DNA from 3 places in the Dactylosporangium maewongense genome. Region 2 is predicted to be linked to each of the others. Evidence: riboswitches for the same ligand, from Rfam matches in the RefSeq annotation. Region 2 holds a riboswitch; each other region holds the start of a gene.
What was found. Region 2 has a riboswitch for cyclic di-AMP ahead of ABD332_RS47935 (C39 family peptidase). Riboswitches for the same ligand answer to the same signal wherever they lie in the genome.
Positions count from the first base shown of each region.

Region 1: linked by a shared signal. The riboswitch ahead of ABD332_RS48490 (hypothetical protein) and the one ahead of ABD332_RS47935 (C39 family peptidase) in region 2 are both predicted to bind cyclic di-AMP.
Region 3: linked by a shared signal. The riboswitch ahead of ABD332_RS53435 (C40 family peptidase) and the one ahead of ABD332_RS47935 (C39 family peptidase) in region 2 are both predicted to bind cyclic di-AMP.

Region 1 covers NZ_BAAAQD010000030.1:3,180-13,469, reverse strand. The annotation lists gene ABD332_RS48495 (diguanylate cyclase domain-containing protein) at 1-1,456, shown strand, start outside; cyclic di-AMP (ydaO/yuaA leader) riboswitch at 1,503-1,645, shown strand; gene ABD332_RS48490 (hypothetical protein) at 1,833-2,537, shown strand; gene ABD332_RS48485 (polyprenyl synthetase family protein) at 2,647-3,843, opposite strand; gene ABD332_RS48480 (SanA/YdcF family protein) at 3,998-4,987, opposite strand; gene dnaG (DNA primase) at 5,171-7,021, shown strand; gene ABD332_RS48470 (hypothetical protein) at 7,311-7,844, shown strand; gene mptB (polyprenol phosphomannose-dependent alpha 1,6 mannosyltransferase MptB) at 8,584-10,197, opposite strand; gene ABD332_RS48460 (ABC transporter ATP-binding protein) at 10,276-10,290, shown strand, end outside.
Region 2 covers NZ_BAAAQD010000029.1:11,316-21,605, reverse strand. The annotation lists gene ABD332_RS47955 (hypothetical protein) at 1-2, opposite strand, end outside; gene ABD332_RS47950 (LamG-like jellyroll fold domain-containing protein) at 764-2,923, shown strand; gene ABD332_RS47945 (DUF305 domain-containing protein) at 3,174-3,908, opposite strand; gene ABD332_RS47940 (hypothetical protein) at 4,103-4,285, opposite strand; gene ABD332_RS47935 (C39 family peptidase) at 4,344-4,994, opposite strand; cyclic di-AMP (ydaO/yuaA leader) riboswitch at 5,434-5,576, opposite strand; gene ABD332_RS47930 (RNA-guided endonuclease InsQ/TnpB family protein) at 5,718-7,202, shown strand; gene ABD332_RS47925 (DUF6855 family protein) at 7,406-7,813, shown strand; gene ABD332_RS47920 (class I SAM-dependent methyltransferase) at 8,039-8,827, opposite strand; gene ABD332_RS47915 (ABC transporter permease) at 8,824-9,546, opposite strand; gene ABD332_RS47910 (ABC transporter ATP-binding protein) at 9,548-10,290, opposite strand, start outside.
Region 3 covers NZ_BAAAQD010000040.1:29,859-40,148, forward strand. The annotation lists gene ABD332_RS53410 (bifunctional metallophosphatase/5'-nucleotidase) at 1-197, opposite strand, end outside; gene ABD332_RS53415 (glycoside hydrolase family 16 protein) at 406-1,314, shown strand; gene ABD332_RS53420 (NAD-dependent epimerase/dehydratase family protein) at 1,488-2,471, shown strand; gene ABD332_RS53425 (sigma-70 family RNA polymerase sigma factor) at 2,888-3,811, shown strand; gene ABD332_RS53430 (methyltransferase domain-containing protein) at 4,506-5,252, opposite strand; gene ABD332_RS53435 (C40 family peptidase) at 5,298-6,281, opposite strand; cyclic di-AMP (ydaO/yuaA leader) riboswitch at 6,289-6,434, opposite strand; gene ABD332_RS53440 (ABC transporter ATP-binding protein) at 6,726-7,499, shown strand; gene ABD332_RS53445 (ABC transporter ATP-binding protein) at 7,516-8,280, shown strand; gene ABD332_RS53450 (AMP-dependent synthetase/ligase) at 8,277-10,088, shown strand; gene ABD332_RS53455 (branched-chain amino acid ABC transporter permease) at 10,085-10,290, shown strand, end outside.

The DNA.
Region 1 (10,290 bases), on a different contig from region 2:
CGTCGAGACGCTGAACCGGATCGCCGACGCCGTCGTCGAGCACGTCGGGTTCGGCGCCGCCGTGGTCAACTACCTGCATCCGGAGGGTGTGTACGAGGCGGTCGCCATCGCCGGGTCCGAGGAGGCGCGGGCGGAGCTGCTCGGCGTCCGGTACCCGGCGGCGGAGTTCGACGCGCACCTCGCCGCCGCCGACGAGTGGGGGCAGCTGCGGTTCCTGCCGCACGAGCGGCACAACGACGGCATCCAGTCCTGGATCCCCGCCGCCCCCGACGGCGCGGACGGCATCCCGGAGGAGGAGCGCTGGCACCCCCTCGACGCCCTGTTCGCGCCGCTGTGCGCGCCCGACGGCTCGCTCGTCGGCGTGCTCAGCGTCGACCTGCCCGCCGACGGCAGGCGGCCCGGCGCGTTCCAGCGCGAGCTGCTGGAGATGCTCGCCGCGCAGGCCGGCATCGCGATCAACAACGCCAACCTGGTCGAGGCGCTGCGCCGGGAGCGGCAGCACCTGGAGGCGAGCGAGGCCGCGTTCCGGCTCGCGTTCAACGGCGCCGGCACCGGCATGTGCATGATCGGCCTGGCGGGAGCCGACATGACCCGCCTCGTCCGGGTCAACCCCGCGCTGTGCGAGCTGCTCGGGCGGGACGAGGACGTGCTCGTCTCGATGCGCTTCGGCGACTTCATCCACCCTGACGACTTCGAGCGCAGCCGGGAGGTGTTCGCCGGCGGCGCCGGCACGATCCGCGACTACGAGGTGCGCTGCGTCCGCGGCGACGGCGAGACGATCTGGATCTCCGCGACGATGTCGGTGGTCGCCGGGTCGCCCGCGTTCGCGATCACGCAGGTGCAGGACATCACCAGCCGCAAGGCCACCGAGGCCGACCTGGTGCGCAGGGCCTCCCGCGACCCGCTGACCGGCCTGGCCAACCGCGAGGCCGTCGCCGAACCCCTCGCGGCCGCGATCCGGCGGGCCCGCACCGAGCAGGTGATCAGCGCGCTGTTCTTCTGCGATCTCGACGACTTCAAAATCGTCAACGACACCCTCGGCCACGAGGCCGGCGACGCGGTCCTCGTCGCCGTCGCGCAGCGCCTCCAGTCGCTGGTGCGGCCCACCGACACCGTCGCGCGCCTCGGCGGCGACGAGTTCGTCGTCCTCATGGGCAACGTCGCCGCCGGCGACCTCGGCGTGCTGGTCGACCGCCTCGAACGCGCCGTCTGCGCACCCGTCACGCACCAGGGGCAGATCATGCGGGTCAGGGTCAGCGTCGGCGTGGCCGTGATCGATGACACGGTCGAGGACGCGGGCGCCGCGCTGCGGGCCGCCGACCGCGCGATGTACCTGGTCAAGGGCGGTCGTCACGCCGGTGAGGTGACCAGACGGGTGACGGCGTTCGGTGAGCGTCCGGGTGCTCAGGGTGGATTGCCGTTGCTGCGGTTGGCCCGGCCCGAGACGGCCCAGTAGGGTCGTTGAGTCCGCTCCGGTCGACCTGCACCGCATCGGTGCTGCCGGGCGGGCGCCGTCGAGTCGCGATCTTCGCGAGCCGGGGACCCATGCGCGTCCTCTGGGGTGTATCCGCGGCCTGGCCGCGGTAGGGCGAAACTTCCCGCCCGAACCCGTCAGCTAACCCGGTAGGCGGCACCGGAAGGAGTCTGCGTCGATGCCGGCCGCCCGCGCGCCCTCGTAACACCTCACCACTGGTTCCCCCCTTCCAGCATGCCGTCCTCAGGCGGCGTGCCGATGCCGCATGTCTTCTGCCTGCCAACGAAGGAAAACATCAGTAGTGAAGCCCATATTGAAGGTGTTGCCACGCCAGTTCCACCCGCGACATCGCCGACTGGTGCCCGTGCTCGGCGCCAGGGCCGGCACCGTCTCGGTCGCCGTCCTGTCCGCCACGCTGCTGGGCACCCTGCCGGCTGACTCGCCGGCGTCGATGTTCACCGGCCCCGCGTATGCCGAGTCCGCGGCCGCCTGGTCCTGGCCGTCGCCGTCGTCCCTGTCCGCTTCGGGGCCGTCGTCCGCGCCCTCCGCCGACGCGGCGCCGGCGCCCGCGACGGGGCCCCTGGCCGTCGCGGTGCCCGCCGCGCCCGTGCCGCCGGCGCCGCCGGTCGTCAAGCCCGTCGCCGGCCTCGACCAGCGGCAGATGGACAACGCCGCGATCATCGTCAAGCAGGGCCGGGCGCAGGGCATGCCCGACCGGGCCCTGGTCGTGGCGATCGCGACGGCGATGCAGGAGAGCGACCTGTACAACGTCGCCAGCTCCGCCGTGCCCGCGTCCCTCGGGCTGCCGCACGACGGCACCTCGACCGACCACGACTCGGTCGGGCTCTTCCAGCAGCGGGCCAGCCAGGGCTGGGGCACCGTCGCCGAGCTGATGAACCCCGCCCACTCCGCGATGCTCTTCTACAACGCCCTCAACCGGGTCGAGGGCTGGCAGCGGATGAGCGTGACCGCCGCGGCCCAGGCGGTGCAGCGGTCGGCGTTCCCCGGCGCGTACCAGAAGCACGCCACCCGCGCGGAGCAGGTGGTCGCCGCCCTCTCCTGACGCTCACCCGCACCCGGCCGGCGCGCCTTCTCGGGTCGCGCCGGTCAGGCGCCGGGTTCATGGGCCGCCGGTCAGGCGCGGGTTTGTGGATCGCCGGCGGGGGTGTTGGTCAGGCCGGGTGGCGGGTCGCCCAGCGGGCCAGGGCGACGAGCTCGGCGACCGCGGCCGGCTCGGGGATCGCCAGGTCGAGGGCGACCAGGGCCTGCGCGAGGAGGTCGTCGGCCTGCTGGGCGCACCAGGAGCGGGCGCCGGAGCGTTCGACGACCTTCGCGGCGCGCTCCAGGTCGGCCTCGCTGAGGCGGGTCTCGCGGTGCAGCAGGTCGGCCAGCTCGTCGGCGCCCGCGGCGAGGGCGGCGGCGACCGGCAGCGAGCGGCGGCGGCCGCGCAGGTCGGCGAACGCCGGGCGGCCCGTCACGGCCGGGTCGCCCCAGATGCCCTGCAGGTCCTCGGCGAACCGGACGGCCAGCCCGAGCCGCACCCCGAACAGCCGCAGCTGCTCGACCCGTGCCGGGTCGCCGCCGCCGGCGAGCGCGCCGAGGGCGCACGCGCAGCCGAAGAGGGCGCCGCTGCGCTGCTCGACCGCGGAGATGCACGTGCGGAGCAGGTCGTTGCCGGAGCGGTGCCGGGGCAGCACGGGGTCCAGGGCCGTGCTGAGGTCGGTGTGTTGGCCGTGCAGGAGCTGCTGGACGGTGTCGCCGAGGATGCGGACGCCGGCCCGGTCGACGGATGCCGCCCCGGACTGCCGCCGCGCGTCGGCGCACGGGTCGGGGGTGCCGTGCTGCTCGGTGAACCTGTCCCGGGTCGCCCGGTCCTGCCGCACCGGCTCCCTGGAGGGCGCGGACGGCGCGGTGTCGGGCGTGGCGCGGCTGGCCTGGCGCAGCGGGCGTGGCACGCGTCTGGTCGGGTCGCCGGTCGCCGCCACGTCGAACGCGAGCGCCAGCATGGCCTGCCCGCCCAGCGTCGCCGGGTGCGGCCCCACCACGCTCCAGGCGGTCGGCCGGTGCAGGCGGGTCAGGTCGCCGTCGAACAGGTCCCGTTGCAGCCCCGACCAGTGGTGCACCAGCTCCACCGCGACGGCGCCCGCCACCGCGTCGTGCGGGTCACCACCGACGGCGCCCGCGCAGACGAGTGTCAGTGCGGCGCGCGTACGGGCGGCGGGCGGATCCTCGTCGAGCCCGCCGAGCTGCAGCTCGGCCACCTCGCGCGACGGCTCCGGGAGGCGCCCGACGGCGGTGCGCAGCGGCGGCCCGACCAGCAGCTCCGCCCATGCGAGGACGTCGTCGACGGTGCGCAGCACGGTGACCATCAGCCGGAAACCCCCGGACGCGGGATCATCACCGGTAACGCACCACCCATCGGGCCAGGCATGGACAAGCGCCGATCTGATGTCGGCGCCGTGGACGGGTCAAGTATGCCGCCGGTGCCTGCCGGACGTGCCCAAAACCACGATGGTGGGCGGGTCAGCGCATCGCCTGCAGCAGGGATGGATCCGGTGGTGACACGACTGCGGCCTGTCGGTGCCGGAGGGCCTCCCAGGCGGCCTTCGGCCCGGCCGCGACGTCCCTGGCCGTGTTGTACCAGATCGTCACCTGCTGGCATCCCTCGCAGAGGGCGGGCACCCCGTACGCGTCGACGCCCAGCCGCCGGCACAGCGTCACCGCACGGTGCAGGTGCAGCTCCTGGCTGACGAGTATGGCCTTCGTCACGCCGTACACGTCGCGGGCACGGCGGCACGTGTCATAGGTGTCGAGTCCGTGCGGGTCGACGACCATCCTGGCCGGATCGACGCCCTTGCCCGCCAGGTAGTCGCGCATCACCCGGACCTCATCTCCGGATCCGCCCTGCGCGTCACCGGAGATGAGCAGCGCCTTCACCTTGCCGGACGTGAGCAGCTGCGCGGCGACGTCGAGCCGCCCCTTGAGGAACGGCATCGGCTCCTGCCCGCCCGGCGCGACCTGGGCCCCGAACACGATCGCGACGCCCGCCTCCGGGGCCGTCGAGGCGGGACCGATACGGCCGAGGGAGGCCGCCCGTACCCACACGGTCGGTGACAACACGAGGACGGTGGCCGCGACGGTCCCCGTGAGGACGACCCTGAGCAGGATCCGGCGGCGCCGCTCCAGCCGGGTCTCGCGGCCGGCGGGGAGCGACTGCTTGTCGCGCGCCGCCCACCTGGCCCGCTCGACCTCGAACAGGAACCACGGCGGCACCGTGCCGTGCGTGCGCAGCGTCTCGCGCTCGTCGTCGTCGAGGTAGCCGGTGACGTGGTCGACGGCGAGCGAATACGCCGCCATCCGCGCCGACCCGCGCCTCTGGGACCGCAGCACCGCCCACGCGCCCAGCGTGGCGATCGTCAGCAGCCAGCCCCACGGCCCCAGCCGCCGACTGCGCCGCCGCAGCTGGTCCTGTACGGCCAGCCAGGCGACCCGCTCGTCCCGCAGTTTCGGCATGGCGGCCAGCATCGCACGGTGATGTGCGCCCATGGTGCCCGTGTGGTGTTGGCCGTGTGAAGCCGTGGCTGTGTGGTTTTGTCCGGGCGAGGCCGTGGCCGGTGTGGTGTTGCACGGGTGAGGTCGTAAATTGTCGTAGGCGCGAGGCAGGATGTAGGCCTCGGGTTGGGGAGGTGGCGTCGGGTGGCCGGCAAGATCAAGGACGAGGACATCGCCTTGGTACGGGAGCGCACCGCGATCGCGGATGTGATCTCCGAGCACGTGACGCTGAAGTCGGCCGGGGGCGGCAACCTGAAAGGGCTCTGCCCGTTCCACGACGAGAAGACCGCCTCGTTCAACGTCTCGCCCGCGCGCAACGTGTATTTCTGCCACGGCTGCGGCGCCGGCGGCGACGCCATCAAGTTCCTGATGGACCACGACCACCTGACGTTCGTCGAATCGGTCGAGCGGCTCGCCGGCCGCGCCGGCCTGCAGCTGCAGTATGTCGAGGCGGGCAGCGCGCCGGTCCGCCAGACGGGCCAGAAGCAGCGGCTCATCGCCGCGCACGCCGAGGCGGCCCGCTTCTATGCCGAGCAGCTCGGCTCGCCCGGCGCCCGGCTGGCCCGCGAGTTCCTCGCGCAGCGCGGCTTCGGCCGCGAGGAGGCGGAGCGCTATGGCTGCGGCTTCGCGCCCGAGGGCTGGGACCCGCTGAGCAAGCACCTGCGGCTGAAGGGTTTCTCCGCGCAGGAGCTGATCACCGCCGGGCTGTCGAAGGAGGCCCGCTCGGGCAGCCTCATCGACCGGTTCCGCCGCCGCCTGCTGTGGCCGATCAAGGACATCTCCGGCGACGTGATCGGCTTCGGCGCGCGGAAGCTGTTCGACGACGACGACGGCCCGAAGTACCTGAACACGCCCGAGACCCCGCTCTACAAGAAGTCCCACGTCCTGTATGGGGTGGACCAGGCCAAGCGCGAGATCGCCAAGCAGAGCAAGGTGGTCATCGTCGAGGGCTACACCGACGTGATGGCCTGCCACCTGTCCGACGTGCCCGTGGCGGTCGCCACGTGCGGCACCGCGTTCGGCGCCGACCACATCGCGGTCCTGCGCCGCCTGCTGCTGGACGCCGACGGCTACGGCGGCGAGATCATCTTCACCTTCGACGGTGACGCCGCCGGGCAGAAGGCCGCGCTGCGCGCCTTCGAGGACGACCAGCGGTTCGTCGCGCAGACGTTCATCGCCGTCGGCCCCAACGGCATGGACCCGTGCGAGCTGCGCATGGCGAAGGGCCCCGTCGCCGTCCGCGACCTCGTCGCCGACCGCCAGCCGCTGCTCGACTTCGCCCTCCGCTCCGTCATCCAGCGCTTCGACCTCGACACCGCCGAGGGCCGCGTCGGCGCCCTCAAGGCCACCGCCCCGCTGGTCGCGAAGATCAAGGACCGCACCCTGCGCCCCGAGTACGCCCGCAAGCTCGCCGGCGACCTGGGCATGGAGCTGGAGACGGTCCAGCGCGCCGTCGGCGCCGCCGCGAAGGGCGTCGTCGAGCCCCCACCCGCCGCCTCCACCCGCAAGATCCTCGCGCCGGACAGCGCCGAGGCCCTTGTCGAGCGCGAGGCGCTGAAGCTCGCCCTCCAGCAGCCCGCCCTCGCCGGCCCCATGTTCGACGTCATCGGCGCCGACATCTACGCCCACCCCACCTACACGGCGCTGCGCGCCGCGATCGCCGACGCCGGCGGCGCCTCGTCCGCGACCGGCGGGGCCGTCTGGATCGAGCGGGTCCGCGAGGCGTGCCCCGACCCGGCCGCCGCGGCCCTCGTCACCGAGCTGGCCGTCGAGCCGCTCCGCCTCGACGGCGAGCCCGACCCCCGCTATGTCGAGGCCACGATCGTCCGGCTGCAGCTGCCCGCCCTCAACCGCCGGATCGCCGACCTCAAGTCCAAGCAGCAGCGCATCAACCCGGTCACCCACGCCGACGAGTACCTGCGCCTCTTCAGCGAGCTCGTCTCCCTGGAGCAGCACGCGAGGGCGCTGCGCGACCGCAGTGCCAGCCGCTGGTGACCGTGCGCGTGCTGGGCGGGTGTCCCGGAGCCCCTGGCCGCTCCGGCGTTCGTGGCCGTTCTGGCGCTCGTGGCCGCTTCGGCGCAGGCGGGCGGTCGCCGCTGGTGGTCGGTGCGGTGTCGGCTTGCGACGGGTTTGTGGTGGCCGGCTCGGGGTCGGCTCGCGGCGGGGGTCCGGTGGTCGGCGGCGGGTTGCCGGCGGTGGTGCGTGGCCGGTTCGTGGTGGGTAGCAGGTCGGTGGGGTGCGGCCGGGGTCTGGTCCTGCGGTCGTCCGACAGAAGGAGAGCGTCGTGTTCGGCTTCCTGAAGAAGCGCCGGCTGCCGCCCGCGCAGCGGCCCGCCCTCGCCGCCGACGAGCGCGTCGTGTCGTGGGCGGGCGCGACCGGCGACACGGTGGTCGTCGTCACCAACCTCGGCCTCTGGCTCCCCGGCGCGGGCGAGCGGCTCGGCTGGCACGAGATCCACAAGGCCACGTGGTCGGGCCGGCAGCTGGCCCTCATCGCCGCCCGGGAGCTGCCCGTCGACGGCCCTGGTGGGTACGTCGTCATGGAGGACCTGACGCCGCTGGTCATCACGCTGCTCGACCCCGACAGGGTGCCTGATCAGGTCCGCACCCGGGTCAACAAGTCCATCGCGCACACCTCGCACCACCCGCTCACCACCGGCTTCGGCGTCCGCGTCGTCGCCCGCCGCGTCAGCGGCGTCGACGGCCTGCGCTGGACCGTCCGCTACGACGAAGGCGTCGACCCCACCGCCCCTGCCGTCACCGAACAGACCGCCGCCCTGGTCGCCGCCGCCCGCCAGTCGATCGGCACCCCTGCCTGACCCCACCCACCTGCCCCCGACGGCGCCCGCGCCCGCAACGTTTCGCCCCGGCCGGCCCTTCGGGTGGACGGTCCGCCACCCAGCACCCGACCCGAACCCCGGCCCGTTGTCGCCGATACCACCGGGCAGCTCACAACGTGGGTCGCCCGCGCCGCTGAACGGTTGGGAGAGTCCTCTGGTCCGCTGACGGCGGTGCCGCTGAGCCGCCCGCGACGTGGGGTGGTTGCCACGCTGGCTGGTCGGAGTGGCAGGTCGGGAGCCTGGTCTGCTGATGGTGGGATGCTGCATGGGCGGCTCGCTATGTGGGGTGGTTGCCGCGCTGGCTGGTCGGTCGGGAGCCTGGTCCGCCGACGGTGGGGTGCCGTTTGGGCGGCTCGCGACGTGGGATGGTTGCCGCGCTGGCTGGTCGGTCGGTCGGTCGGGAGCCTGGTCCGCCGACGGTGGAGTGCCATTTTGGCGGCTCGCGACGAGGGGCGGTTGCCACGCTGTGTGGGCGGTCGGGAGCTTGGTCCGCCGACGGTGGGGTGCCATCTGGGTGGCTCGCGAAGGGGGGCGGTTGCCACGCTGTGTGGGCGGTCGGGAGCTTGGTCCGCCGACGGTGGGGTGCCATCTGGGTGGCTCGCGACGGGGGCGGTTGCCACGCTGTGTGGGCGGTCGGGAGCCTGGTCCGCTGAGGGTGGGAGTGTCGCTTGGGCGGACTGCGGTGAGGGGTGGCTGCGGTGCTGGCTGGTTGGGTCGGTCAGTCGGTGGCCGGCCCGCTGACGGCGGGTGTGCCCTGGGTCGAGTGTGCGGTAGGCGGGGGCGCGGATCGGCGACGGCGGCGGACCAGGTGGACGGCGGCGGCCGTGACGAGCGCGACGTCCAGGAACGCCCCGGGCACCTTCGTCTTCGTCGCCAGCCCCAGGCTGTCGGGCAGCGTCAGCAGCGGCAACCCGGCCGCGGCGACCAGCACGACCGTGCGCAGCCGGCCGGTGAGCGTCGTGCCCGCGAGCAGGGCGATGCCGGCGATCGCGTACCAGGCGTAGAACACCGGGCCGAGCACCGCGGCCGCGAGCATGCCGCACCCCGCCGCGGTCAGCACCACGTCCTGCGCCCGCCGCCCCGTCGCGCCGCCGTCAGCCGCGCCGCCGGTCACGCCGTCAGCCGCGTCGCCGCCGGTCACGCCGCCCGTCGCGCTGCTGGCCGTCGCGCGGTCGGCCGTGGCATCGCGGCCTGTGGTGACGCTGCCCCCTGGCTCGGGGCCCGTCGCGCTGCCGCTGTTGATCGGTGCGCCGCCGGGGTGGGCGGCGCGTTTGAGCGAGGCCAAGGTGGTCGCGGTCCGCCACCACAGCCCCAGCAGGATCACCGCCAACGCTAGCAGTCCCACGGCCCGCGCGACCGCCACCGCCGTCGCGAACGACTCTGGGTGACCGAGCAAGCGCAGCACGTAACCCACGGCCATGCCCACGCCGGTGGGGATGGAGAGCCACTGGACCATGGTGCTGGTCGAGCCGAGGGCGTGCAGGAAGCCGAGGCCGTGGCCGGTGAGCACCGCGAGGAGGGCGTAGGTCGCTCCGATCGTCACGCCGAAGGTGAGGGTGCTCGTCCAGCGGGCTCTGGTCGTACCGGCGAAAAACACCAACAGGAGGGCGAACGGCACGGCGCCGAGCGCGGTGACCTTGACGGCGACGGCGAGGCCGAAGGCGAGCCCGGACGCGGCGGCCGCCGCGAAGCCGGGCCGTCTCGCGGCGACGAAACCGGCCAGGACCAGGCCTGCGAGGACGACGTCGTTGTGAGCGCCGGACACGACGTGGACGAGGACGAGCGGGCTGGCGGCGAGCAGTGCGTTGCCGCGGGAGAGGCGGTGCACGGCGGCGACGCACAGCACCAGGCCGAGCACGGCGGCGAGGCGCAGCAACAGCACGGCGGCGGGCAGGCTGCCGTGCGCGAGCCAGGCCGCGGCGCCCTCCACGGCGATCCACAGTGGACCGTAGGGCGTGGGGGTCTCGCGCCACAGCTCGGGCACGTCGGACAGCCACGTGCAGGGCAGTGCGGCGGGCCCCACCTCGTAGAGGTCGGAGCCGGCGTCGAAGAGCTGGCCCTGGCAGGCGTACGCGTAAATGTCGTGGCTGCCCAGCGGCGGCGCGACCAGCAGCGGGACGCTCCAGAGCGCGGCGGTGACCAGCAGGCCGCGCTGGTCGGTCGCGTCGCGCAGCGTCCACCAGGCGCGGATCAGCATCGCGAGGGCGACGAACCACACGATCACACCGAGCAGCCACGCCCCGTCGCGCGGCACCGGCTTGCCGGCCAGGAAACCGCTGGTGGCGAGGAGGACGGAAGCGGCCAGCCCGAGCCAGCGCGGGTTGACGCTCACCAGCACATGGTGCCAACCGGCCGTCGCCGGCGGCAAATCGGACCGATTTTTGTCAGACCCCCGGGTTAGTGTCGCCACGTGGCTGATGACGGA
Region 2 (10,290 bases):
ACGACCTCCCATGGTCCAGTGCCGCAGCCCTGGGTCGCACCCGTGGAGTACACCCAGTAGTTGCCGGAGATCGTGCCACGGGCAGGGTTTGCAATGGTGGCACTGCAGGCAGCGCTAGCCGGAGATGCGGTAGCGACGGTGAGGCCTGCTGCGGCAAGGGCGCAGGTGATGAACGACATGACGACTCGTCGACTGACTCTTCCCACCGGGAATCCCTTTCATCGGGGCGACCGGCATCGGGCCGGTTCGCCTTGTTGTTCTTGATTCGCGGCCCCTGGTTGGTGCCGCTGGGGTTGCCCGATCAGCATGTGGGCGGCCTGGGTTGTCCGACACTGCTCGCTGCGCCAGACAAACAAGGTCGGACAATCCCGTCGCAGCAGCTGGGTGCCCGCTGGCCTCGGGCCGGTACCAGCCCACGGAGAGCTCGAACCAGTGCAGCCGTCGAGAGGCGCGCACCGGGCAAACACCGTCCACAGAGGACGGATCGGCACCGTGAAGATCGGCAGTCAAGTGGTGGGCCGGGCGATGCACCATGCGAACCGCCGCACCATCGCCATCCAGTATCTGTTCACGTATGAGAACTCGATAGATTTTGGTTCGAGTACATAGACGCAGTTCGCGCTTTTGTGTTAAGAAGTGTTCACGTTCAGTCCTACTGGTGGTGGTATCCGCCATGCCGAACCCCAAGGGATGTCTCATGAAAGTGCGCCGCTGGTCCTCCCCGTTTCCCCTCTTCGCGCATACCGATCGATGGCGGGGGCGAGTGTTCGCCCCGCTCGCTGCGGCGTTCGTCGCGTCGGTCATGCTTGCCGGATCGGCGGCGTCCGCTGCTGCCAACGCCGGCGCGCTAGCGGCTCCGGCCGACGACGGCCGGCTCACCGTGCTGCTGTTCTACAAGACCAACTTCCACGCCTCCAACGTGCAGGCCCGGCAGGCCGTGCGTGACCTGGCCACCCAGCTCGGCACGCAGTACAACCAGCCGGTCGACATCCAGGAGACCGACGACCCCGCGGCCTTCACCACCGCGAACCTCGCCACCAAGGACACCGTGGTCTTCGCGCAAACCGGTGGCGTGCTGTTCGACGCGGCCCAGCGCAGCGCGCTGGAGGCCTACATCCGCGGTGGCGGCGGCTACATGGGCATGCACTACGCCGGATGGTCGGTCGGTCAGAGCGAGCACGACGTCAACCCGTTCTACTACCGCCTCGTCGGCGCCGTCTCCGAGGGGCACCCGGAGAACCCCGGCGTTCGCCCCGGTCGCGTGTTCGTCTCGGACGCCAGCCACCCGCTGGTCCAGGGCGTCACCGCCTCGATCACCCGCAGCGACGAGTGGTACGACTGGGTGGTCAACCCCGCACCCAACGTCCGCACCCTGATCGAGGCCGACGAGTCGTCCTACGGCGGCGGCGCCAACGGCTCCCCGCACCCGCTCACCTGGTGCCAGAAGATCGACTCCGGCCGCTCCTGGTACACCTCCATGGGCCACGAGGGCACCGCCTACAGCGAGCCCTACATGCGCGCCCAGATGAAGAACGGCCTCGCCTACGCCGCCGGGCTGCTGAGCGCCGACTGCTCCCCGCCGCCGCCGGCCGCCGGTGTCCCGATCCGTTACGAGTTCGAGGAAGGCACGGGCACCACGGGCGCCAACACCGGCACCGTCGGCTCGGTCGGCGCGGCCGTCCTGACCGGCACCACCGGCTGGTCGACCAACGGCATCCTCGGCAAGGCGATCAACCTGCCCGGCGGTAGCACCGCCAACGCGGTCGACCTGCCGGACAACCTGCTGCAGAACGCGACGAACTTCACCACCGGGTTCTGGGTGCGCCCCGACACCAAGAGCAACTGGACCAGCATGTTCCACATCGGCGACGGGCTGGGCTCCGCCGGGAGCTACTTCCACATCCAGATGCAGACCCAGGCAAGCGGCAACACCGGGCTCGCCGCCACCTTCAAGGCGAAGACCGGTCCCGAGGAGCGGGTCTATGCCACTCCTGTCCGGGACGTGGTCGCCGGCCAGTGGAACCACGTGGCCTTCACCCGTCAGGGCTCGACCGGCACGCTGTACCTCAACGGCGTGGCGATCGCGACCCGCACGGACCTGACGGTCACCATGGCCGGCATCGGCCCGACAGCCAACAACTGGCTGGGCCGCAACGGGTACGGCGACGCCGCGTTCGACGGTCTGATCGACGACGTCCGGGTGTACACGTCAACGCTGAACGCCGCGCAGGTGACGGCGATGTACAACGAAGGCAGCGCCGTCCGCTACACCTTCAACGAGAACACCGGCACCGCCGCCGCGAACTCGGGCACGAAGACGTCGGTCGGTGCGGCCACCCTGCAGGGCACGACGTCCTGGGCAGCCGGCCGGTTCGGCAGCGCGGTGTCGCTGCCGGGCGGCGCCGCCAACTCGGGCAACCAGGTCAAGCTGCCCGACAACATCCAGTCCGGACTTACCAACCAGTTCGCCGTGTCCTTCTGGGCGCGTCCGGACACCCTCCCGAACTGGGTGCCGCTGCTGCAGATCGGCAGCAGCACGGACACGTTCTTCCTGCTCCAGTCGGGCACGAACAGCGGAACCACCGGCTTCGGCGCCACCTTCAAGGCGGCCGGAAACCCGGCACAGGAGCGCCTCACGCTCGGTTCCGGCCGCGACCTGCCGCTCAACCAGTGGACCCATGTGGTGTTCACGATGAACGGCTCGACCGGCAAGATCTACTTCAATGGCGTGCTCCAGGGCACCCGTACCAACTTCCCCATCGGCATCGGCAACGTGGGCGTGGGCGGCAACACCACGGCCAACCTCATCGGCGGGACGAGCTGGGGCGACCCCCGATTCGACGGTCTGATCGACGACTTCCGCCTGTACGGCTACGAGCTCAGCGCCGACCACGTGACGCAGCTGTACTCGGGTCGCCGGTGAGCACGCTGTTCTAGTGGGAGCATCCACGCCCGCGCCCGGTCGGACTGACGGCTCCCGTCTGAGCGATGGCACCCGCCAGCGAACAGCCGGGTCACAATCCGAGTGAGCGTGGAATACATGACGACGTGGGCCCCAGGATCTCTCCCGGGGCCCACGTTCGTACTGATCGGGTATGAGCCGCATCGCGAGGTGGGTCTCCACGTGCTGGGAGAGCAGGAGGACGCCGACGTCGGGGAAAGCGGACGAGGCTTTACTGCGACTGGCCGGCCATCTGCCGCATCGCAGCGATCTCGGCCTGCTGTGTCTTCACGATACGGCCGGCGAGAGCCTTGGCGTCCGGGTTGGTTCCATGGGTCAGCTCCGCCTGGGCCATCGTGACCGCTCCCTGGTGGTGAACGATCATCATCTGGAGAAACAGCTTGTCGAAGTCGGTGCCGGTCGCCGCCTTGAGCTTTGCCATGTCTGCGCTCGACATCATGCCCGGCATCGTCGGCATCCCGCTGGGCATCATCCCGCTCGGCATCATCCCGCTCGGCATCATCCCGCTCGGCATCATCCCGCTTGGCATCATGCCGTTCGGCGATGCTCCATGCGGCATCATGTTGCTCGGCATGCAATGCATCTCGGGACAGCTCGGCATCGTGGTCGGCTGGCCCCAGGCGACCAGCCAGCCCTTCATTGTCGCGATCTCCGCCTTCTGCCCGGTACTGATCTTGGCGGCGAGTTGTTTGACGTCCGGATCAGTCGCCTTCGTCTCGGCGAGGGCGGCCATCTCCACGGCTTGCTCGTGATGCGGGATCATCATCCGGACGAACACCGCGTCGACGTTGTTGAAGGTGGGGTTGACGCTGACGCTGACGCTGCCGTTGTTCGGTGCCGTAGGACTACCGCCACCGCTTGCGGTGTCACTGCAAGCGGTGAGCGCGACGGTGACAGTGAGGGCGACGCCCACCAGCACGGCGCTGCCTCGGGTGTAATGCCTCATGGCGCACAGACTCTTTCGACTCGGTGTGGTGAGCTGCATCGCCCTGAGCGGCTACCCCTGTGATGCGGTCATACCGAACGCGGGCGTCATCGCCCGGACGGCGTGACCTCGGCGCTGCAATCCGTTCCACAGCCGGACTCGACGCAATCCCACACTCCCGGGCATCCACGGCATGCTTCCCGAACCGGGTGGCGTTATGCGAGCTCCACACCACCGACCAGGAACTCACCCGGCAGCCTGACCGGTCGCCGCTTCAGTGCGGGTCGATGGCTGAGCATGCCCATCGCCGCCCCGCCCGGCAACGCGCCGCGCAGACTGCCACCGGACACCCACATCGTGACCACGAACAGGACGCTGGACGCCAGGACTGAGCCCACGACGGCCGGCCACCACGACGCCGCCCTGCCACCGTCAGTTGATCGGCGATGCCGGGAATCAATACGAGTAGCCGCGCGAGGAGATCCAGTCGGCCAGCTTGGGAGTGCTCAGCCAGTAGGTGCCGTCCCCGCTCGGGTCGGCCGGGTCGGCGATCTTCACCGTCCCGCCGCCGTCACGGTATCCGACGACCGTCAGGTAGTGACCGCCTTCGTAGGCGTGCACGGCACCGGCGGTGTCGGTCACGTGTCCGGCGATGTTTGCCACGATTGCCCGTCCGCCGCCGACCGTGGTCAGCACGTCGGTCTGAAGCTGCGCGGCCTGCGCGGGCGTTGCCGGGTAGACCGGGATCTCTCTGGTCTGGTACAGCGTGCGGCCGTGCCCGAGCACCTGGTTGAGTACGCGGGTGGTGTCGAGGGCCGAGTTCGTCCCGTTGGTGGTGGTGCCCAGCATGGCCGCGGCCTCGTCCTGACTGACGGCGTGGCCGGCTGCCGTGAGCGCGATCCGGGTGGCCGCCGGCCCGCAGAAGTAGTAGTTCGGCTGCAGCTGGAACTGGTACTTGAGGAGCATCGTCGTCGGCGCGGACGGCGCCGCCCCGTCGGCCTTCGGTGGTTTCGTGGTCAGCGCCGCGCCCGCCGCTGCGGTGCGCCCAGACGGCGGATCGCCGAGCTGGCTGAGCACGATGCCGGCCACGGCCGCCGCGGCGAGCATCACGCACATGGTCACCGCCATCCGCGGCCGGCGGATATCCCCGGCGCGGTGGGACTGCGGCTGTACGGATTCAAGGTTCACAACGAGTCTCCAGTAGCCCGGAGCAGGGCGATCGATACGGGCATGACGTGCGACGACACGCGATGCACAGCCATCGGGCAGCAAGAAGTGACGTGCGCGGCGCGAACGCGCAGCGCACAGGCCAGCTCGCCACCTCAGCAGCCGGACGGATGGCGCACAGGCCACGGGCCTGCGGCTCCCTGCCGCACTGCGTCAGTAGCCGCTGCAAACGGAGCGGCCGGCACCTACGCGACTGTGACCACCCGCAGCGTGACAGCAGGCGGCACTAGCGTCCTGTTGACGCCGCTCGGCGCGCGGACGAGCAGGCACGCGCCCTGCGAGGACCTCGGCGATGGGGGTAACGGCTGTGCACAGACACTTCTCCTTACGCGTCCGCCTACCGGGTCAGCTGACGGATTCGGGCGCGAAGGTCGCCCTACCACAGGCCGTCGGCCCGCGGATTCACCCCAGACATGCGGTGGGTCCCCGGCTCGTGCGTGCACGACTCAGCGAGCCTGCCCGGCGTCACCTGCTGTGAGCATGAACCGGACCAAGCGACCCATGACGTTACGCAAGGGGCACTGCCATGGCAAGGCCCGCTAGTGCTGTGTCCACGAACGTTGGCCGGGATTTTCTGTCGTACCCCTGTGCTTGAGTGTTCGTATGCCTCGCCGTCGTGATCCTGCTGCTGCCCGGGTGGTGCACCGCACCTGCCGGGTCGGGTTGCGGGTCACGCGTGGTCAGAGGGAGCGGTGTTTCGGGCTGCTGCGCTCGGCCGGCGACGTGTGGGCGTGTGTGCTGGAGGTCAACCACTGGCGGTGGCGGCATCAGGCGCCGCCGGTGGTGTCGTATCAGGCACTGTGCCGGGAGCTGTCCACGGCCGGTCCAGGCACCTTCGGTGACCTGGACACGACCGGGGCCCGGTCGGTGCTACGCCGGTACTCCGACGCCTGGTTCACGGCGGCGAAACGCCGCAAGGCCGGTGACCTGTCCGCACGGTTCCCGCGCAAGCGGCGCGGTCTGCTGCCGGTCCGCTACTACCACGGCACGTTCACCTTGGACGGGCGGCGACTGCGGCTACCGACCGCGAAGGGTGCGGCGCCGTTGTGGCTGCGCCTGGACCGGGCGGTGCCGTACCCGGTCGAGCAGGTCCGGTCCGTGGCCCTGCTGGCCGAGGGCGGGCGGTTGTGGGTCGAGGTCACCGCCGAGGTTCCCGTCACCGTGTATCCGGCCGACGCAGGTCCGGACCCGGCTCGGGTCGCTGGCGTCGACCTCGGTGTCATCCACCCCTACGCGGTTGCTGGCGCTGACGGGCACGGGCTGCTCGTTTCCGCACGCGCGGTCCGCGCCGAGCACCGTATGCATCTCTCCGACACCAGGCACCGCCGCCGGGCGACCGCCGCCCGGGCCCCGAAACCCGGGCAGCGCGGGTCACGGCGGTGGCGCAAGACCTGTCGCCGTGCCCGCCTCGTCGAGGGCCGGCACCGGCGCCGGGTCCGGCAGGCGCAGCATGAGGCGGCGAAGACCGTGATCGGCTGGGCGGTGCAGCGGCGGGTCGGGACCCTGACCGTCGGCGACCCCCGCGGCGTGCTCAACCTCCCCGCAGGGCGCCGGCACCACCTGCGGCTACGCCAGTGGCAGATCGGCCGCGCCATCGCAGTGCTGCGGGACAAGGCCGAACTCGCCGGCATCACCGTCCACCTCGTCGACGAACGCGGCACCTCATCAACCTGCCCCACCTGCCGCAAGAAGATCACCAAACCGGCCGGGCGGACCATGACCTGCCGGCACTGCAACCTCACCGGGCACCGCGACCTGTTCGCGGCCGCCACCATCGCCACCCGCACCCCCAACCACCCGGGCGGGAACCCCACGGGCGGCGGCACCAGCACCCCAGCAGCAGTAGTGCTGCCGCAGGTGCTTACGCACCGTCGAGCAGGACGACACCTCCCCGGTGCCGGACTGTCCCGGCGTGACCCACGCCGACCCCCACCACGCCATCACGCCGCCACACCCGGCGACGCGACGGTGAACACGATGGGGGCGGCGACAGGAGTCAGTTGGCCGGCTGAGGCCCGCCCCACCACGGTGGGGAGTCGCTCGACCGCACCCGTGCGGCGAGGAACCACAACACCACCAACCCGGTGAACGTTAGTGGTCACAGCACTAGCTGGAAGAAGCCGCACATCATCACTGTTCGGACCGACTACTCAATACGTTGACAGCATCGCGGCATGGGTCGGTTCAAGCGATCTCAGGGTCCCACGATCGGCTGCCGCGGAGGCCATCCCGGCCCGGGCATGACGGCACGGGTCTAGAGTGCGAGTCGAACGCGCGGACGGGAGGCGGTCATGCCGGCTGGAACGAAGGACGACCCGTGGGTGCTGAAGACCCCGCCCGGGTCGTCGGAGTACACCATGTACCGCGACGAGGCCGCCAACCCGCCCGCCCTCGTGTGCCAGGTCGGCTCGACCAAGCTGACGTACCAGCTGCGGGCGGTCGAGGATCTGCATGCGTGGCTGCGCGAGCAGGGCGACTGGGTGCCGCTCGGCGCCGCCGACGAGAACAAGCCCGCCGCCGACGGCACCGTCGAGGCGTGGGGCCGTTCGGAGGACAACCCGGTCGGCGGCTGGTACGGGCTGCGCAAGGGCTACCGGGGCCGGTTCGGAATGTACCTGCCGCCGCTGCTGGAGGTGCTCGGCCTGGCCGAGCTGACGCACGATGCCCGCAACAACCGGATGCGCGCCGTCACGGAGTGAGGATCCGCTTGAGGCGGGCCAGATCTTTCTGGTTGGCCCGGCGCATCGCCGCGGCCATCACCGACGCGGTGACCTTGCCGAAAAGGGCCCAGCGCCGGCGTCCCCCCGTGCCTCACGAGCAGGACCGGCCCGCGAACCGACGCCGCCGCCCAGGCCGCCCGCCGAAGCGGAGGCGGGCCTGACGCCCGAGATCCCCGAGCCACGCGACCCGTTCCAGCGCCGGACTCAGCCGCCGCGGCGAGGTTCGAGGGCGACCACGCCGTCGACGAGCGTACGGCTGGAGGCGCCGTACCGGGGTCGCGGCACCGGCAGGGCCCGGTAGGCCACGACCCGCCAGCCCGGTTCCTCCAGCGGCGTCAGTGAGTCCAGCCCGAAGAGCGCCAGCCCACCGGGGACGCGCTGGGCAAGGGTCTGCATCTGCCTGGCGGAGTCCGCGCTGACGATGTCGGCGATCCAGTGCGCGGCGCCGGTCCGGCTCGCGAGCGTGGCCGCCAGCGCCGTGACTGCTCCGGCCGGCAGGTACACCAGCAGGCCCTCGGTGAGCACGATCACGTCGCCGGATCGTCCCGTCTCGTCCACCACGGCGCTCACCGCGGTCTCGTCGCGGACGTCCAGGCCGACCCGCCTTACCGGGCAGCTGTGCGGCCGGCCGTGCAGGGTCCGGTCCTTCAGCTCGACGACGGCGGGGTCGTCGGCCTCGACCAGCTCGCGGCATCCGGGCAGTCGCATCCGGTACGGCCGCGTGCAGAAGCCGGCCCCGAAGTTCACCACCGCGGCCCCCGGCCGTCGCTCGAGCGCATCGACGAGCATGCGGTCGATGAGGACGGTACGGGCGACAACCTCGTCCCGCCCGGCGTCGGCGAGCCGCGCGATCGGCGCCGCCGCAGCGGTCGGCGTGAACAGCTCGGCGAGCGGGTCCGACACCCGGGGGCGCGGAAGGCGGCTCTCCGCGGCCCGGCAGGCCGCCGCTGCGTACGCGGTGGCCTGCACGGTCCGGTCGACGAGGGGGTTCATTCCCAGCGGAACAGCCAGGCGGCGCCGGCGGCGCAGACCACCACGGTGCCGCCCAGCACCGCGACATCGACGCCGATGGAGTCGCCTCGGTCCAGCCACGCCCATTGCAGCGCGTCGATCGCGTACGTCAACGGAAGGGCGTCGCTGATCTTGCGCATCCAGTCGGGCATCAGCTCGAGCGGGACGGTGGCGCCCGTCAGGAAAATCATCGGGAAGTACACCAGGTTGGCGATGACCAGGGCCGTCTGCTCGCTTCTGGCGATGGAGGCGATCAGCAGGCCGATGCCGAACATGGCGGCGCCGGAAAGCAGCGCCAGACCGGCGAACGCGAACGTCCGCTCCGGCGCGTGCAGACCGAACACGAGCGAGCCGACGACGACGAGCAGGGCGATGCCCAGCACGCAGATGACGATGTTGATCAGCAGCTGTGCGGTGAGGAAGACGGTCGGCCGGGCGGGGGTGCCCCGCAGCCGGCGCAGAAACCCGCGGGAGCGGTACTCGACCATGCCCAGCGGGAAGCTCATCAGCCCGGCGACGGCGAGGACGAGGCCGACGTAGGCGGGCACGGACACGTCGACGGTGCCGAGGCCGTCCCACAGGTCGGACGGCTTGTTGCCGTAGATGCCGCCGAAGATGCCCAGCACCATGACCGGGAACACGAGGCCGAAGAACAGCGGCGGGAAGTTGCGCAGCATTCGCCTCGACTCGAACGCCAGCACGCTAGGAAACATCGACGTTGTCCGCTTCGCTCGAGGCCGTTCCGGCGGCCTGCCCGGTCAGGTTCAGGTACGCGTCGTCCAGCGAGGCCGGCAGCTCCCGCGCGGTGGTGCCGTGTTCGGCCAGGACCCGGTCGACGTCCCCGCGGCGCGCCGGTTGCACCTCGAGCATCAGCCGCTGCCCGGCCGGCTCCACCCGCACCCCGGAACCCAGCCCGGTGAGACTTTCGGCCAGCTTCCGGTTGCCGCCGGCGCCGTCGAGCACGAGCCGGGCCGAGTCGCCGGCGTGGTCCCGGATCAGCTCGGTGGGTGTGCCGGTGGCTACGACGCGGCCCTTGAGCAGCACGTTGACCCGGTCGCAGAGGTACTCGACCTCCTCCATGTGATGCGAGGTGATCACGATGGTGAGGCCGTCGCCGTTGCGGCGGCGCAGCTCGTCCCAGACCATGCGCCGGGCGGCCGGGTCCAGGCCGTTGGTCAGCTCGTCGAGGAAGACCACCTGCGGGTTGTTCAGCAGCGCCAGAATCAGTGACAGCCGCTGCTGCTGCCCGCCTGACAGTTTGACGACCTGGCTGCGCCGCTGCCCGCTCAGGCCGAACAGTTCGAGCAGCTCGATGTGATCGGCCGGGTCGGGGTAGAACGACGCGAAGAGCCGGCAGATCTCCTCGACCGTGGCGCGGGGCGGGTAGACGAGCTGCTGGAGCTGAATGCCGGCGATGCGGGTCATCCGCGTACGGTCGGTGGCCG
Region 3 (10,290 bases), on a different contig from region 2:
CCGAGCAGCTGCGCGGAGGCCGTTGGACCCGTCTTCTGGGCGAACGACACGTTGGCCGGCGTGAGCGGCGTCCACTGGTCGGACTGCTCGGGCGCGCCGGACTTGGCTAAGGGCAGCAAGGCGACAACCGCGACGGCGAGCGCCGGCACCGCGAGGTGCTGGGCGATCCGCCGCGCGCGGGCGCGGGGCTGGGCCATGATCTCTCCTTTGGAAGACATGCGTCGACGGACATCCTTCCGCAGGCGTCGATCCGGCACGAGCGTCGGCGGGATACGGCTGGATTGCATGCGGGTGAATGCGAGGGTCCGTATCCGATCGGGCCGCCAAGTACACACGATCGTCGACGCTCCGCAGTGCTGTGCGGACGCAAGGTATCCGGTAGGTTTTTCGAAAGGAGGCAGACACATGTTGAGGCGAGCCGCGACCGTCATGGTCGTCGTCACGTCCGCGATCTGGGTGGCTCCCGCGCCGGTCCTCGCCGTCGACCAGGCCGACTGGCAGCCGGTCTTCTCCGACTCCTTCGACGACCCGGGCACGCTGCCGTCCGGCTGCGCCGCCTATGACGGCTCGTCGGAGGGCGCCCAGCCGACCTACTTCCGCCCCGAGGCGGTCACCGTCTCCGGCGGTCGCCTGCACCTCGCCCTGCACCGGCGCACCTACGGGGGCAAGCCGTTCGTCACCGGCGAGCTGCGCTGCCTCGGCGCAGCCCAGCAGTACGGGCGCTACGAGTTCCGGGCGCGCGTGCCCGTCGGCGCGGGCATCTCCTCGATCGCGATGCTGCGCCCCGTCGACCAGCAGGCGCCCCAGGACGAGTCGCAGCTGGAGATCACCGCCCGGCCCGGCGCCGAGACCGCCCTGGTGCGCAACGGGTCGGGCACCGGCACCTCGGTGCGCACGCTGCCCGGGCCCTTCAGCGACTGGCACTCCTACGCGATCGAGTGGTCCCCGGCCGGCTTCAAGGTCTTCGTCGACGGCAAGGAGCGCTCCACCGACCCCGGTGCGTCGCCGGCGCAGCGCTGGTTCGGCTTCGCGGTGACGACCAGTGAATCGGGCGCCCCGGGCACATCGACGACGCTGCCAGCGGAGTTCCAGGTCGATTATCTGCGGGTGTACGCGTTCGCTCCGGTCTCCTCGCTGCCGGCGGTGGCGGCGCAGCCGTCGACCGCGCAGAACGGGATGTCGGGCTCGCCGGGCGGCCACCGGTGGTCGCTGTGGCTGGCGGTCGCGGCCACGGTGATGGCGGCGGTGGCTCTCTTCGCTCTGGTGGTGCACAAGACCCGCCCGCATCGGCCGCCCCCGTCGCACCGCGCGTAGCGCGCCGCGACGGCTCCCGTTCGCGTCCGGCTTCTGCCCAGCACCCGCGCTGCGCCCGCGCCCGGGGCCCGCGCTGCGCCCGCGCCCGGGGCCCGCGCTGCGCCCCGTGCCCACGCTCACGCTCGTGGCGAACAGGGCTGCCGGATCGGCCCGCGGCGGCGAAGGATCGCCGGATGAGAATCCTCGTACTCGGCGGCACCGTGTTCCTCGGCCGGGCGGTCGCCCGGCAGGCCCTCGCCGCGGGCCACGACGTCACCTGCGCCGCCCGCGGCACGTCCGGCGATCCGGTCGACGGCGCGACGTTCGTCACCGTCGACCGGGAGGAGGCCGGTGGCCTGGGCGCGGTCGAGGGCACGTTCGACGCGGTGGTGGACGTCGCCCGCAAGCCCAGCCACGTCCGGCACATGGTCGCCGAGCTGGCCGGCCGGGCCGGTCACGTGACGTTCGTGTCCAGTTGCTCCGCGTACGCCGATGCGGTGACGCCCGACCAGACGTCCGAGACCGCGCCGCTGCTGCCGCCCGCCGACCCCGCGAACGAGGACCCCGCCGCCGGCGCCGAGGAGTACGGCCGGTGCAAGGTCACCTGCGAGGAGCTGGTCCGCGAGGGCTTCGGCGAGGTCCTCGTCAACCGGGCCGGGCTGATCGTCGGGCCCGAGGACCCCACCGGCCGGTTCGACTACTGGGTGGCCCGGCACGCCCGCGGCGGCGAGATCCTCGCCCCGGGCGACCCCGACGAGCGGGTGCAGTACGTGGACGTCCGCGACCTGGCCGACTGGATCCTGCGCTGCGCCGAGGAGGGCCGCACCGGCACCTACGACGGGATGGGCGCCCCGATGACCCGCCGCGAGTTCCACGCCGGGCTGCAGGCCGGGACCGGGGGCACCGGGACCCTCACCTGGGTGCCGCAGGACTTCCTGACCGGCCACGCGGTCGTGCCCTGGTCGGGCGCGCGGTCCCTGCCCCTGTGGCTGCCGCTGCCCGAATACGGCGGGTTCCTCACCCGGGACGTCACCCGGTCGCTCGCCGCCGGCCTGCAACCCCGCCCCCTTCCCGAAACGGCGGCCGCCACACTCGCGGCATTCAGTGACACTCGCCACATTACTGGTCTCACCGAAGAGGAAGAAGTCGAGCTGTTGCGGGAATGGCACGCACGGTAGGGGGTGGTGTGACGAGCCAGTCAGCATTTCGACAGACCGCTGCCCGCGTCGATTCCTGCGGATACATGTGCATTTGCCTGTCATGCGGGCGACTCTTGCCGATGAACAGCGGTGACCCCGGTCCCATCGAACGTCGTTCCCAGGGAACTCACAGCGAGTTTAGGCGTCTGACGGGCAGGAATACCACGTATCACTTGTTGCAACCGAAGCGAACCGGAGCTGCTCCCGAGTCGTCTAGGTAAGTGGTGCAACTCTCACGGGTCGTCACCGGAATCGCCCGCGAGGGTGGAATTCCGCAGGCCACGTGACCGTTGTGTAGGGGGCATACCCGGGGGGCACCCGTTTTAGCAGGGTGAAACGGGGAAGGCGAAGGATGGACGGGGAGGGGCCCGAAGGTGGAGAACGTGAAAGTGGAGATGCGACCCGATACAGGTGCAGAAGAGCGTGACCTGGTTGGTGTGTACCTGCATGAGATCTCCCGCACGCCGCTGCTCGACGCCGCTTCTGAGGTCGAGCTTTCCAAGGCGGTCGAGGCTGGTCTCTATGCGGAGCACCTGCTGGACGAGGGCCGGCTGCCCGACGGTGTGAGCGCCGCCGAGCTGCAGCGCCTCGTCGACGAGGGCGAGCGGGCCAAGGACCGGTTCATCCGGGCCAACCTGCGGCTCGTCGTGTCGATCGCGCGGCGCTATGTGCGGTCCGGCATGCCGATGCTCGACCTCATTCAGGAGGGCAACACCGGCCTGGTCCGCGCCGTCGAGAAGTTCGACTACGTGCGCGGCTACAAGTTCTCGACATACGCGACATGGTGGATCCGCCAGGCGATCAGCCGGGCGATCGCGCAGCAGGAGCGCACGGTCCGGCTGCCCGTCCACCTCGTCGAAGACGTCAACCGGATGCGCAACGTCGCGCGTCAGCTGACCCGCGAGCTCGGCAATGACCCCGAGCCCGAGCAGCTCGCCACCGCCCTCGGCGTCCCCGTCGAGCGCGTCCACGAGCTGAAGCGCTGGTCCCAGGACACCGTCTCGCTCGACACGCCGGTCGGTGATGACGGTGACACCAGCCTCGGCGACCTGGTCTCCGACTCCGACGCGCCGTCGCCGGAGGACGTGGTCCTCGCCGCCCTGGAGCGCCAGCGCATCGAGGGTCTGCTCAATCACCTCGACGACCGGTCCGCGGGCATCATGCGCGCCCGCTACGGTCTGGAGGACGGCCGCGAGCACTCGCTGACCGAGGTCGCGAGCCGGTTCTCCCTCTCCCGTGAGCGCATCCGCCAGCTGGAGATCCAGGCCCTCGGCCGTCTCCGCGAGCTGGCCCGTGCCGAAGGCCTCCAGGCCGCCTAGCCCGCAGACGACCCGCAGCCCCTGACCGTCCCGGTCGGGGGCTGCTTCCACATGCTGGGACGCTTAGGTCTCGTTTAGGTCACCGACCATCGATCGACGCCCACGTCCCGTAGCGGTGCCGGCTCACCCTCAACATTGCGGCACGACGCCCCGGGACCGGCCGCCGGCGCCCCGGCCCGTAACGCAGCGTCAGGAGCGGCGCGGGGCGGGTGCCCGGCTGGCGGCGCGGTGCCGGGAATCGCCCGCCGGGTCCCTTCGATGACGCGTCGCCCGGCTCGCCCGCCGACGTGCCCGCCGGCGGCCCGTCCTCCGGCCCGACCGGCGACGCCCCGGCCCGGGTGACAGAGGCGTCCCCTCCGTGCCGAGTCCTGGCCGTGCCGCGGTCCGGGTGGGTGGGGCGTTCCGGCTGGTCGGCGGCGTCCGGGCCGGCTGGGCGGCGCTCCTGCCCTGCCCTGGCCGTGCCCTGCCCTGTCCGTGCCCTGTCCGTGCCCGTGCCGTGCCGTGCCCGTGCCGTGCCGTGTCCTGGCCGTGCCGTGTCCTGGCCGTGCCGTGTCCTGGCCGTGCCGTGCCGTGCCGTGTCCTGGCCGTGCCGTGCCGTGCCGTGTCCTGGCGGTGCCTGCCGCGGTCCGGGTGGCGGCCCGGCTGGTCGCGGTGCCAGGGCCCGGGGTGGTGGGCCGGCGGTCGGTGGGCGGGGTCAGGGGCGCCGGGCCACGACGAAGAGGCGCGGGAATGGCAGGATCGTGCCGAACGGCTCGCGGGGGTAGCGCTCGCGCAGCGCGGCGGCCACCCTGGCCCGGAAGTCGTCGAGCTCCGCACCGGACAGGGCGTCGAAGTAGGGGCGCAGGCCGGTCCCGCTGAACCACTCCAGCACCGGGTCCTCGCCGGGCAGGACGTGGAAGTACGTCGTCTCCCAGGCGTCCACGGCCAGGCCGAGCCCGGCGAGGGTGCGCACGTACCAGGCCGCCTCCCGCACCGGCGTCGCGCCGCGCGGCCCCAGGACGGTCGGGTCCAGGATGTCCGCGTCGAGGATCGGCCCGCCCGTCGGGACCTGGAACGCGAGCGTTCCGCCGTCGTCGAGCGCCGCGGCGAGCGTCGGCATCAGCGCGGCGTGGTCGTCGACCCACTGCAGGGAGGCGTTGGCGACGATGACGTCCACGGAGCCGCGCTGCGGCCGCCACCCGGCGATGTCGCCGAGCTGGAACGACAGCTGCGGGGTGCCGAGCGCTGCCGCCTTCGCGAGCATCTCGGGGGAGGAGTCGATGCCGAGCACCGCCGCGTCCGGGTAGCGCGTCGCGAGGGTCGCGGTCAGCGTGCCCGGCCCGCACCCGAGGTCCACGACCGCGACCGGCGCGGTGGTCTGGATGCGCGCCACCAGCTCGTGGAAGGGCCGCGCCCGCTCCTCGGCGAAGCGGCTGTACTGCTCAGGATCCCAAGAGGCCATGCCCCGATCTTGCCGGGCATGGCCTCTTGGACGTGCTGTCAGGGCTTACTTGTGCGGTCTGCCGTAGCCGTACGTGTCGCTGCGGCCGTCGATCGACTGGACCTCGACGTTTCGGCCCGTCGTCGGGGCGTGGATCATCTTGCCGTTGCCGATGTAGATGCCCACGTGCCCCAGGCCACGGAAGAACGCCAGGTCGCCGGGGGAGAGCGCGGACCGTGAGATGTGCGTGGTCTTGCTCCACTGCTGCGCCGCGTTGTGCGGCAGGATGACGCCGGCCGCCTTCCAGGCGCCCATGGTCAGGCCGGAGCAGTCCCAGCTGCTGGGTCCGGCGGCGCCCCACTTGTAGGGCTCGCCGAGCTGGGCGCAGGCGAAGGCCACCGCCGCGTTCGCCGGTGACGTGCACTCGGCACCGAGCGCGACCTTGACACCCGTGGAGCCGGTGCCGCCGGTGGTGGAGCGGCGGCGGAGCGCCTCGAGCTTCTTGACGTCGCCCTCGATCTTCTTCTTCTTGGTCTCGAGCTCGGTCTTCTGCGCGGTCTCCGCGGCGAGCGTCTCGTCGATCTTCTTCTTCTCTTCGTCCAGCTTCGACTTGGCCGACGTGAAGTCGGCGATCTCGTGCTGCTGGTGCTTGCCGATCTGCTGCAGCGTGGTCAGCTGGTCCATGAGTGTGTCGGACGACCGCGCGTTGAGCACGATGCTGAGGTTCTGCAGGCTGCCCGCGCCCTTGAACGCCGCGACGGCGATGACGTCCACGTTGGCGTTGGCGTTGGCCATGTTGTCGACGTAGGGCTGGAGCTTCTTCTGCAGCTCGGCGGCGGCCGCCTGGGTGGTGGCCAGATCGCCATTGATCTTGTTGTAGGCCTCGACCAGGTCTTCGAGCTCGTCGCCCGCCTTCTGGATCTGGGCGTCGATCTCGGCCGCTGTCGGATCGGCCTTGGCGACACTCGCGGGCGCCACGATCGCCAGCGACACGACCCCGATGAAGAGCGTGCGCAGCAGGGACCGTTTGGTGCGGTGTCCAGCGGACAAGGGATGACCCTTCTTCACCGACCGCCTACCGGGTTAGCTGACGGGTTCGGGCGGGAAGAGTGCGCCCTACCGCGCTGTGCGGATTCACCCCAAGGACCCTGGGTCCCCGGCTCGACAGCGCCAGAGCGGCGCTCGACTCGGCGGCGCTTGCCCGGCGCCGCCCGGGGTGGGCGACGGACTGCCGTGCAGGCCAGGACATAACTTAACGTGATCACCAACGAAGCGAAACCCGCGAGCGTTGTTGAATATCGATTACCCCAAAAGTCCGAATCACGGCGGGTTGTCGCTCCACATCGGACAGTGACGCACCACAGAAGATGGTGTTGACGGACACACAATTGGGGCTTGATTCTGCTCTGAGACCCGGTTAAATACACGTAACTTTATTCACCGTCGATGCACATAGTTCGCCCACTCCGAACACCCCCGGAGGAGCGTCACCGGATGTTGCGTGTCCAGAACCTCGAGGTCGTCTACGACGACGTGATGCTGGTGCTGCGAGGCGTCAGCCTGCAGGTCCCACCAGGACGCATCGTCGCGCTGCTCGGCGCGAACGGTGCCGGCAAGACCACGCTGCTGCGGGCCCTGTCGGGCCTGCTCGGCGTCCACGACGGCGCCATCACCAAGGGCGCCATCACGCTCGACGAGAAGCCCATCCACCGGCTCAAACCGGCCGCCGTGGTCCGCCGCGGCGTCTCGCAGGTGATGGAGGGGCGCAGGACCTTCGCCGAACTGACCGTCGAGGAGAACCTGCGGCTCGGCGCCCACACCCGCCCGAAGGGCCGGGCGGAGGCGATGGACCGCATGTACACCCTGTTCCCCGTGCTCGCGCAGCGCCGCGGCAGCATCGCCGGCTACCTCTCCGGCGGCGAGCAGCAGATGCTGGCGATGGGGCGGGCGCTCATGTCGGACCCGGCGTACCTGCTGCTCGACGAGCCCAGCCTCGGGCTCGCGCCGCGCCTGGTCGAGCAGGTCCGCGACCTGATCGTGCAGATCAACCAGGCCGGCACCGGCGTGCTGCTGGTCGAGCAGAACGCGACCATGGCGCTGTCGATCGCCGAGCACGGATACGTGCTGGAGACGGGCAAGGTCGTGCTCGACAAGCCCGCCGCCGAACTGCTCGCCGACGACGACATCCGCGAGTTCTACCTGGGACGGGCCGAGCGGTCCTTCCGCGACGTGAAGCACTACAAGCGTCGCAAGCGCTGGCTGTCATAGAAAATCAGGAGTCGCCGTGCTGCGTTTCGAAGACGTCCGGCTCAGCTTCGCCGGCGTCAAAGCCATCGACGGGGTTTCGTTCACCGTCGCCAAGGACGAGCTCTTCGCCGTCATCGGGCCCAACGGGGCCGGAAAGACGTCGATCTTCAATGTGATCTCCGGGGTGTACCGGCCGCAGCAGGGCAAGGTGTCCCTCGACGGCGCCGACCTCACCGGACTGCGCCCGGACAAGGTCGCCAAGCTGGGCGTGGCGCGCACCTTCCAGAACGTCGAGCTGTTCCAGCACCTGACCGTGCTGGAGAACCTCATGCTCGGCCGGCACCACCACATCCGCTACGGCACGCTCGCCGCGATCGCGTGGCTCGGCCGGGCCCGGCGCGAGGAGATCGCCAACCGGGCCGTGGTCGAGGACATCGTCGACTTCCTCGAACTGGCGCAGTGGCGCCGGCTGCCGGTGGGGTTGCTGCCGTACGGCGTGCAGAAGCGCGTCGAGCTCGGCCGGGCCCTCGCGATGGAGCCGAAGCTGCTGCTGCTGGACGAGCCGGTCGCCGGGATGAACCTGGAGGAGACCGAGGACATGGCCCGCTTCATCCTCGACGTCCGCGAGGAGCTCGGTGTCCCGATGATCCTCGTCGAGCACGACATGGGGCTCGTCATGGACCTCGCCGACCGGGTGATGGTCGTCGACTTCGGCGTCCCCGTCGCCACCGGCACGCCCGCCGAGGTGCAGAGCAACCCCGACGTCCTGCGCGCCTACCTGGGGGAGGTGGAGCGAGCATGACGATCGCCGAACTGGTCAGGCGGCACGCGGAGCGCACGCCCGCCGCCGTCGCCATACGGGAGAAGCACCGCGGCATCTGGCGCGAGATCACCTGGCGTGACTACTGGAAGACCGCGGAGACCGTCGCCCGGGCGCTCAGGTCGCTCGGCGTCCAGCCCGGCGACCGGGTCGCGATCCAGTCGGAGAACCGCTCCGAGTGGCTCTTCGTCGACGTGGCGACCGTCGCGGTGCGGGCGGCGACCGTCGGGCTGTACCCGACGAACCCGCCGGACGAGGTGCGCCACATGCTCGCCGACTCCGGCGCCCGGATCCTCTTCGCCGAGGACCAGGAGCAGGTGGACAAGGCCCTGGCGGTCCTGGACGACTGCCCCGGGCTGGAGTGGATCGTCTACCTGGAGCCCAGGGGCATCCGCGGCCGGTACAAGCACCCGAAGCTCATCGCGTGGAGCGACCTCCTGGCGTCGCACGCGGACGCGGAGCCGATCGAGCTGGCCTCGGACCCCGGCGACGTGGCCACGCTGATCTACACGTCCGGCACGACCGGGCGGCCCAAGGGCGCGATGCTCACCGTCGCCAACGTGGACTTCGCGATCCGGGTCCTGGTCGAGGGCGGCGGGTTCACCGACCCGCCACCGGGGCCGCACGACCTGACCCTGTCCTACCTGCCGCTGTGCCACGTCGCGGAGCGGGTCTTCACGGTCTGGTTCAACGCCGCCGCCGGCGTCACCGTCCACTTCGGCGAGTCGATCGCGACCGTGCAGGCCGACCTGCGCGAGGTGCAGCCGACGATCCTGTTCGGGGTGCCCCGCATCTGGGAGAAGATGATGGCCGGCATCACCGTCCGGCTCGGCGGGGCGTCGCCGCTCAAGCGGGCCAACGCGCGGCTGTGGCTGCGGGTCGCGGACCGCATCGGCGCCACCCTGGAGGCCAACGGCGGACGGCACACCACCGGCAGCCGGCTGCGGTACGCGATCGGCTGGCTGCTGTGCTACCGGGCGCTGAAGGACCGCATCGGCGTCCGCCGGGTCCGCTACGCCGCCAGCGGCGCCGCCCCGATCGCCCCCGACGTGCTGCGGTTCTTCATGGGCATCGGGGTGCCGATGCACGAGGTGTACGGCATGACCGAGAACACCGCGATCGGCACCGCCAACCGCCCGGGCCGGATCAGGCTCGGCACGGTCGGCGAGGCGCACAGCGGCGTCGAGATCCGCATCGCCGACGACGGGGAGATCCAGACCCGGCACCCGGGCACGTTCGCCGGCTACTTCCGCAACCAGGCGGCGACCGACGAGGCGATGACGGCGGACGGCTGGCTGCGCACCGGCGACGTCGGCGAGCTGCTCGACGGTACACACCTGAAGATCACCGACCGGTCGAAGGACATCATCATCACGGCCGGTGGCAAGAACGTGGCGCCGAGCGAGATCGAGAACGCGCTGAAGGCGTCGCCCTTCGTCAAGGAGGCGGTCGTCATCGGCGACCGGCGGGCGTTCCTCACCGCCCTCATCGGCATCGAGCTCGACACCGTGGGGGAGTGGGCGCAGCGCCGCGGCATCGGCTACACCACCTACCGCGACCTGGCCGGCAAGCCCGAGGTCATCGCGCTGATCCAGGGCGTGGTCGACGCGGTCAACGCCGGCCACAACCCGGTCGAGCAGGTCAAGACGTTCCGGATGCTGCCCAAGGAGCTCGACCACGAGGACGGCGAGCTCACCGCGACGCAGAAGGTCCGCCGCGGCGCCGTCGCCACGACCTTCGCCGCGCTGGTCGACGACATGTACGGGAGCCTGAACAGGAGCACAGTGTGAAGGACTTCCTCGAGAGCGTCCTGCGCGGCATCGGCACGGGCAGCGTCTACGCGCTGCTCGGCCTCGGGTTCGTGATCATCTACAAGGCGACCCGGGTCATCTCCTTCGCCCAGCCCGCGTTCATGCTGGCCGGCGCGGTCCTGGTGACCTACCTCGCCGGTCCGCTCGGCTTCTTCCTCGCCCTGGCCGCGTCCGCCGTGCT